Regions from separate parts of the Sporosarcina sp. SAFN-015 genome, predicted to be linked through region 1. Evidence: riboswitches for the same ligand, from Rfam matches in the RefSeq annotation. Region 1 holds a riboswitch; the other holds the start of a gene.
The links. Region 1 has a riboswitch for thiamine pyrophosphate ahead of ACR65H_RS10820 (3-oxoacyl-ACP reductase). Riboswitches for the same ligand answer to the same signal wherever they lie in the genome.

Region 1 (4,201 bases):
CAAAATGGGATTTCTGGCTAATTGGCGCAGTGTTGCTATTGATTGCTGTAAGCATTACACCAATCTTAACGACAGATTTCAGCCATCGATTTGGTGTAGATATGACGAATTACTTTGTTAAAAATAAAATCCTTCATATCATACTAGCCGTTGCAGGGATAGCCGTCATCATGTATTTTGATTATCGTAAACTGCAATGCTATAGTATGTTCTTTTATAGAGGGGCACTGTTGTTATTAATCGTTCTCTGGGCTATGCCCAACATCTTTGTTAATGGAGAAGCAATGTATAAAATAGGTCCAATTCGTTTGCAGGCATGGATGGCGCTTCCGTTGTTATTAGTAGCCTTTGCAGGATTTTTCACTGAACGCAAATGGAGAGGTTGGAAACTGACTGGATTATTTCTACTTCCAATATTCTTATTCATGATGATAGGAAGTCTTTCTGTAACGCTACTATATATGGGAGTTGTAGCCGTTTTGTTTAGCTTTAGCTATTTCAACCGAAAAGCGAAGCTTATTGTGTTTTTAATAGTAGGGGGAATGGGGTTAGCGATAGCGGCATTTAGTGTTTATGCATATCACTATTTACTTGAGCCATATCAAACAGTACGCATCAGAGCTTTTTTACATCCTGAATTATATGCGGATTCAGCAGGCTACATGATGCTCCAATTAAATGAAGCACTTGCACGGGCTGGCTGGTTCGGGGCAGATAGGCTTCACTACATTCCTGAAGCCCACACTGATTATGCTTTGGTACAGCTTATTCAATCGTATGGCTATGTTGCAGGACTCGCAGTCATTGGTATCATATTCGCTGTTGCGCTACGCATTTTGTGGCTTGTTACTACAATGCCACAATCATATGGTAAGTTACTCGTTATCGCAGCAGGAACATTATACAGTTGCCAGAGTATTTACTCTGTTTTAATGGTGTTTGGCTTCTTACCACTAACAGGCGTGCCGTTACCGTTTATTAGTTACGGGATTACACCATTGCTGATAAATGCCTTTCTAATAGGCTTAGTCTTAAGCGTCTATCGGAGAAAAGCGTTTATCGGAAAACAAATTTACTCTGCATAAATCATCCATCTGAAGATGATGGCAACACAGAATGTGTGACGCTAAGTATATCATTGTCTCTATGGCAAAGATATTTGACTGGCGTCAATATCGGATCAAAAACAAAAATATCGGGTTTACATTTATCACTCTGTCATTTCGTTCATGAGCAGTAAAGCATTGTTACTCAAGGGCGGACAAGCACCAAGGAAATAAATGGTCCAGTTGTAATAGATCATACTATATGATATGGTTTAAAGTGCAAACTAATAGAAATATTATAAATGGCAGCATGATCTTTTATAAAAACTTTAAAAACTTAATAGTATGCACTAGGGGTGTTATTTAACTGAGATGAGTAGAGACTCAAACCCTTTGAACCTGATCTAGCTGAAACTAGCGTAGGAAAGTGTAAACTCTCGGACATACGAAGAGGGATGACTCTGTCTTCTTTTTGGTGTGTCGTCATAGTTTTACGCAACTTTCCTTTTGGAAGGTTGCGTTTTTTTATTAGCTGCCATTTACCGATTCAAAACGTATAAGAACAGGAGTGGTTAGGATGAGTAAAGTCGTATTGGTAACAGGAAGTAGTCAAGGACTAGGGGCAACGATCGTAAGAACATTGGCAAGCCAAGGATTTCGGGTAGTCGTCAATTACAATAAGAGCAAAGAGGCAGCCGACAAGATTGTTTCCGAGATTGGAAAGGAGTATGCGATTGCCATTCAAGCTGATGTAACCAATCGAACAGAAGTGGATCGTATGGTAGAAGAGGCAACTGACTATTTTGGGCAAATTGATGTTGTGGTGAATAATGCATTAATCGATTTCAAATTTGATCCAATCAAGCAGAAACCTTTCGCAGAACTAACTTGGGATGACTATCAAAGACAGTTGGATGGTACTTTAAAAGCAGCATATAACGTAATTCAAAGTGTCATACCTCAATTTATTGAACGACAAAATGGAAGTATTATCAATATAGGGACGAATCTATTTCAGAATCCTGTCGTTCCTTATCATGAATATACAACAGCGAAAGCCGGATTGATCGGTTTTACACGTAATATTGCTGCCGAGTTAGGAGCATATGGCATAAAAGCGAATGTCGTTTCAGGAGGCTTATTGAAAACAACTAACGCCAGTGCTGTTACAACGCCGGAAGTATTCGATTTGATTGCAAGTTCTACGCCACTGAAGAAGGTCACCACGCCACAAGAAGTAGCGAATATGGTCGCATATTTGTCTTCAGACAATGCAAGCGGTATTACAGGGCAGAATATCACAGTCGATGGCGGTTTAACAATGAACTGACAAATGGGGGAGTGAAAAATGGTTGAAATGAACGCAAAACAACTAAACTTAGGTGTTTTGCTGTATGGCTGCGGACACCACCAAGCTGCGTGGCTTATGCCTGACTCAAGTGTTGAACGGATTGGTGATATTACCTATTATCAAAACTTAGCCAAGTTGGCGGAAAAGGGCCTATTTGACGTCGTATTCTTTGCAGATAATCAATCTTTTGTAGGCAAAGATTGCAGTGATATGCCGGCGTTTTGGTTTGACCCGCTCATCAATTTAACAGCCATATCCCAAGTGACAGACCATGTGGGATTAGTTCCAACGATATCAAGTACTTTTTCGAATCCTTTTACAGCTTCACGACAGCTTTTAAGTTTAGACCATCTTACAAAAGGTCGTGTAGGTTGGAATCTTGTTACTTCAATGACTGATGTTGAAGCACAAAATCATAGTATGGATAAGCTGCCGTCTCATGATGAACGCTATGAAAAAGCAGATGAATTTGCTACTTTAATGAATCATTTATTTCTTTCATGGGATAGCAAAGCGTTTCTGCATGAACGTGAAGAGAAAAAATTGATCGATCCTTCACACATCACGCCATTTCATCACGAAGGTACCTACTTTAAAGTGTGTGGTCCGTCCACTACGCCGAAAAGTCCTCAAGGTAAACCGGTCGCAATGCAGGCAGGGGCGTCCAAGCAAGGCATTGCATTAGCTGCAAAGCATGCAGATGCAGTTTACTCAGTGTCGTGGAACTTCAAGCAAGCAAAAAGGTTTCGAGAAAAAATCAATGAGCAAATGAAACAAAGCGAGAATAGCAACAGATATATTAAAGTGTTTCCGGGCTTAGTCACCTATGTCGGCAAGAGTCGTGAAGAGGCTTTAGCCAAGAAAGCGGCATTAGATGTACAGTTACCTATTGACACGGCATTAAAACAGCTGAGCATTTTTATTCGGCAAGACTGCTCCAATTGGGCACTTGATGAAAAGGTTCCACCATTGCCGCCTGTGGAGGAATTTACTGGACCGGTCGGCCGATATGAGACGATAATAGAAATTATTCATGATACAAACCCAACAGTAAGGGAATTATTGGGGTATCTAAATGCTGGTGGAGGACATTTCACGCTCATCGGCACACCTGAAGAGATTGTCGATCAGATGGAGCTTTGGTTTAAAGCAGGGGTAGCCGATGGATTTAATCTTATGCCTCCCACATTGCCGAGTAGTTTAGAAGACTTTGTTGAATTCATAGTACCGGAGCTGCAAAAGAGAGGTCTTTTCAAAAAATATTATGAAGGACATACATTACGTAGACATTTAGGGCTAACATAATAAAAGATCATGAAAAGGGGAGCGATTCAATAACGCTGCCCTTTGGATTCCGTCTATAGCCCCAGAAATTCCGTTGGTTTTTCAGTATAATCAACCCTTTCCAATTCCACATATCAACATTCAATATACGTCCAGATACGGCCCTATGAATTCCGTAGAATTCACGTGCCATTTTTGTGTCTCCGATTGTTGTGGCAAGCAAGTCTTTCATTTCACTAAATAGACTTGTGGCGTACTTCGACGGTCCATTGTCCAACACAATTGAAGGCTTCTCATTTAGTTAGTTAAACTTTTGGGAAGCCTCTTTTCCTGCATGCAAATAGACATCAACTAATATAATCAAATAGTCTGCAAGAAGGGAGGTTAGGAACTGATGGTGACTAAAAAATACGATGAGATCTTTAGCCGAGTCGTGAAATCAAAGCATATACATGAGTCTGTACTATTTATCCAAAATGGAAATGGGGATTTTTCATACAAAAATGAGTATGGGGGCAAG
Region 2 (4,201 bases), on a different contig from region 1:
GACCGTTTCCGCTGAAGCTCATCAAGCCAAATGATGAACTGTTTTGCGGTATACGGATCCAAATGGGAAATCGGTTCATCGAGCAGAAGAATTTCCGGCTCCATAATTAATGCGCATGCCGTCGCAATCCGCTGCTTTTCCCCGCCGGATAACTGTTGAATAACGGAATGACGGAAATTGGTCAATCCTGTCAGCTCCAAAACGTCCTGTATCCGCCTATCCATCTCTGCGCGATCTACTTTTAAGTTTTCAAGCGTGAACGCAAGCTCTTCTTCGACAGTCAGCATGCAAAACTGTGCATCAGGATCTTGAAAAACAGTCGCAATCCGGTGATTCACTTCACCAGGAGAATAAGACTTGCTTTCTTTATCAAATAACGTAACAGTGCCTTTTACGATTCCATCACAGTTTTCGGGATACAGCCGGTTGCAAAGATAGAGCATCGTCGTTTTGCCGCTTCCGCTTGGCCCTGTAATGACAACCTTTTCTCCGCTTCCAACGGAGAATGATAGATCTTCAAATATCCAATCATCGTCATCGGGATAGCGAAAACTTACGTTATCAAACTGGATTACTTCATGCACGGGCCTCACCTTTTTTCGCACGTGTAATGGCATATCCGCGGAGCGAGCCTGTTGCAAGCAATCCGTCGACGACCGCTTTGCCGCCAATTCCCGCAATCATTGCTCCGCTGAGAATCCGGATGCCAAGCATGAGTAGGACATAGCCTGTGCTGAACACAGTAAATCCACCTAAGAAATAACCATATGTGAAACTGAACACTGATGCACCGACACCTGCCAACATTAAGACCCATACATCAAACCGACGATAGCGCGTTGCAGCAAATGCCGCCTCGGCACCTAGCCCTTGAATGATACCTGCAAGAATCAATCGTGGACCAACTGCATTCCCTAACAGTACCTCGATGGCAGCTGCAATCGTTTCCGAAATGACAGCCGCCCCAGGTTTCCGAATAATATACATACAAATGATCGACACGATGAACCAAATACCGAAAATCCATTCATAGGCGATCGGCCCAATGAACCCCGCCCAAATATTCCCGACATGCAAAAACAGCAAATAAATAATCCCGAACACGACCGAAAACAAAGACATGAGGACGACCTCTTTCAGCTTCCATGATTTCAACATGTTACAGTCCTCCGTGCGACGGACTATTTATGCTCATCGAGACGGTCATAACGAGATGCTTATGTTCTTCAGAGCGCGCATTGCTGAAAGCCTCTTCGTAAAATGCAAATACATCATGAATATCCCCATGGATGCCGCTCGCATAATGCATCGATTCATTAAAGACGCCTTGCTCTTTCGCCCTGTCCACTTCGCGATAAATGATTTCCATATACGCCGGATTATTCATTGGATACAGCGCAAATTGTGAGGACACATATTGCTTTGTCCCATCCGTATTGGCCACTTCATCGGCCTTGTCCAAATACGCATCGCCAGCAGTATCACCTGGGCATCCCGCCGAAAAAGTACCGGATAACGCAATATGCTTGCCTGTTTTCGCAGCGTGCAATGCTATCGCTTTAGCAACGTTAAATACATGGACTTGCTTTCCTCGGATGACGGTCGATACATCATCCGTATGCATCCACACATTCGACGTGTCGGTCTTTTCCAGTGCTCCTTTAATTACACTTACAAAATCATCTGCCATCGGATATAACGAAAAACGAAATCCGACGATTGGACTTAAACCACATTCCATTTCCTTCGACCTCCCGAAAATTTTTCATAAAAAAAACTACATCCCGGAAGATGTAGCACTTCTCCAATATGAAACCATCGGAAAGCCACTACACTTCCCCACGCAGGTATTATCCTGATCGGGTCATAAGGGATCGGAGCTATTGCTCGCATCTCAGCCAAAATTGGGCACCCCTAGTGCAGAAAACGGTATGTAGTTATTAGTTATGTTGCCATCAGTATAGACGAAGAATTTTTTATTGTAAATGAAAACTAGCAAACTCGTACTTTTTGTCCATTCAACGGTGCTACACTTTCCTGCTCAATTTCAGTTTAAACTCCGGATGTGTAACATATTCTTGGTACTCCACGTTTCCGTCAAATTTGAAATACTCCTCAATGCGTGCCCGTATCGCCGGTTGTGTAATATAATCCAGTACTTCATCCTTAGGAACCCACTTGCAATCGGATGTTTCCTCTGACGTGCATAACTCCCCGCCGACCGGCTTGCAAGCGAAGTCGAACATCACTTTCGTCGGAACGTCAGTCACTCCGTCATACCATTTATAAATAGCCGAATTCGTATACACGCCGATCAAGTGGGACACTTCTACATCGATGCCACTCTCCTCTTTCACTTCCCGAATGACGCCATCCATTAAGTTTTCACCCACTTCGACTTGTCCGCCTGGAAATACCCATCCCCCGTGATGCGTTTTTACGATTAGTAAATTTCCACCATCATCTTCGACGAGCGCACCGCAAGCGACAATATGCGTTGGCATTGCCATTTTCCCATCCCCTTTGCTCTACTAAATCATCTCACCACTTAATACTACCAATCTTCCAGTAATAATGAAAGATTCTAAAAAGTCCACCTATTGCTATTGAAGGCAATAGGTGGACCGTATTTTTCTTAATTCATAACTTTGGAGCTATAATAAGCATCCAATTCCTTGTAATATTTGTTCATGGAAGAAGGGGAAACATCGAACCACTCAGCGATTTCTTTCAACGTCATAGATAGCGGCTCGAAAAACGACTTCTCTTGCCCGAATCGGATCGCCCCAGCTGCAATCGCTGTTTCCTTACGAGCATTCGGTTGTTGTTCCACTAAAAAGTCTTCGACGACGTCCAATAACTTTCTAGACATGCGGTCATGTTTTTCGAGAAAATCCATTGCATCGAGCAATACGCCGGCTTCGAACTCCGTGAACTCGCCGCCTTGATATCCGTTTTGACCAAGCAACTTCCAAAAATCCATCGCATTTTCTTGTAAGAAATTGCTGATATCTTGTTCCTCACTTTCCGCAAATTTCTTCGTAAATTCTTTGAATACATCCGCGTGATCTGTCGGGAAGAAGATTAAGCTCGACACGGCCAAATATTGTCCTTCCACTCCTGTACCGTCAGGCAACATGAAGCAGAATAAGTGGACGCCCACTGGCACCGGCTTCTCACTTTCCCGGCGCAACCTGATGACTTCGTCAGCAAAGATCGATTTCACTGAAATGTAATTTCCTTCAACATCAATCACTTCACCAATAATTGCTTGCGGTTGCCGCCAAGTGTCCATTACCCGCAATACGGAAGGACGCAACTGTTTTTTCTTTTGTTTGTCCAAGTATCCAGTCCAAATGTCCGGACGGTGATGGAAAAAGAATTCATCCAACACAATCGCTTCAACCATCTCTTCTTCGGGCAAATATGTATCTAATGAACGCTTCCATTCATTCGCTAATTCCAAGTACTCCGGGATATCTTTCCGCTCAGGATACACATCATAAAATGTTTGCAGTACCCCTTCCAATTCTTCCATTTGAACTGTCTCTACGGAAACAGTCTCTTTCGACTGACAACATTTTTTATATTTCTTTCCACTGCCACAAGGACAAGGATCATTACGACCAATCATTTATAACACTTCCCTTAAAAAATTTACAACTCTTCTATTTTACCATTTATATGGCGTTTTCGAAACGGTTCCAATTTCTTGTTTTGATGTAGTTATTGACCCTTTAGGCTGTTGGAGCTTAATTTTAACATAATAAAAAGAACCAATCGCCTAGCGTTTGGCTCTTTCATCATGGGTGGCTTTAACAAAGCACGATAATTTTATGTGGTGTCGTTTGGGCTGGAATGCTTCTTGTTGAAGTACTGTAGATGACGATTAGATCGCGGTTTGCAGGATTGCCATTAAAGTCTTGCCCGTTTTCCAGTACAATTTCTGTTTGCCTCGATACATTCAATTTTAAACTGCCGTCGCTGCTTATTAATTGGTTGTTGAAGAAACTCACTGTCACAAAAGTATTTGGTTGATCCCTTGCCATCACAGCTGCCCGATATTGAGGAGGGTAAATTAATGGCACCGGCGCATCTGCATCATAAAACCCCGTCACAATATCTCCGACTTTCACCTTAACATAGTCTACAAAATAAGTGGCAGGTTCAATAACAAAATTTACAATCGAACCGTCCCTGT

Region 2: linked by a shared signal. The riboswitch ahead of ACR65H_RS16970 (YkoF family thiamine/hydroxymethylpyrimidine-binding protein) and the one ahead of ACR65H_RS10820 (3-oxoacyl-ACP reductase) in region 1 are both predicted to bind thiamine pyrophosphate.

The regions. Positions count from the first base shown of each region.
Region 1 covers NZ_JBPFDR010000005.1:137,740-141,940, reverse strand. The annotation lists gene ACR65H_RS10825 (FtsW/RodA/SpoVE family cell cycle protein) at 1-1,085, shown strand, start outside; TPP riboswitch at 1,389-1,489, shown strand; gene ACR65H_RS10820 (3-oxoacyl-ACP reductase) at 1,624-2,376, shown strand; gene ACR65H_RS10815 (LLM class flavin-dependent oxidoreductase) at 2,395-3,702, shown strand; gene ACR65H_RS10810 (serine hydrolase domain-containing protein) at 4,076-4,201, shown strand, end outside.
Region 2 covers NZ_JBPFDR010000012.1:7,876-12,076, reverse strand. The annotation lists gene ACR65H_RS16980 (ABC transporter ATP-binding protein) at 1-584, opposite strand, end outside; gene ACR65H_RS16975 (ECF transporter S component) at 577-1,158, opposite strand; gene ACR65H_RS16970 (YkoF family thiamine/hydroxymethylpyrimidine-binding protein) at 1,160-1,741, opposite strand; TPP riboswitch at 1,820-1,926, opposite strand; gene ACR65H_RS16965 (NUDIX hydrolase) at 2,028-2,510, opposite strand; gene ACR65H_RS16960 (YecA family protein) at 2,636-3,634, opposite strand; gene ACR65H_RS16955 (hypothetical protein) at 3,816-4,201, opposite strand, start outside.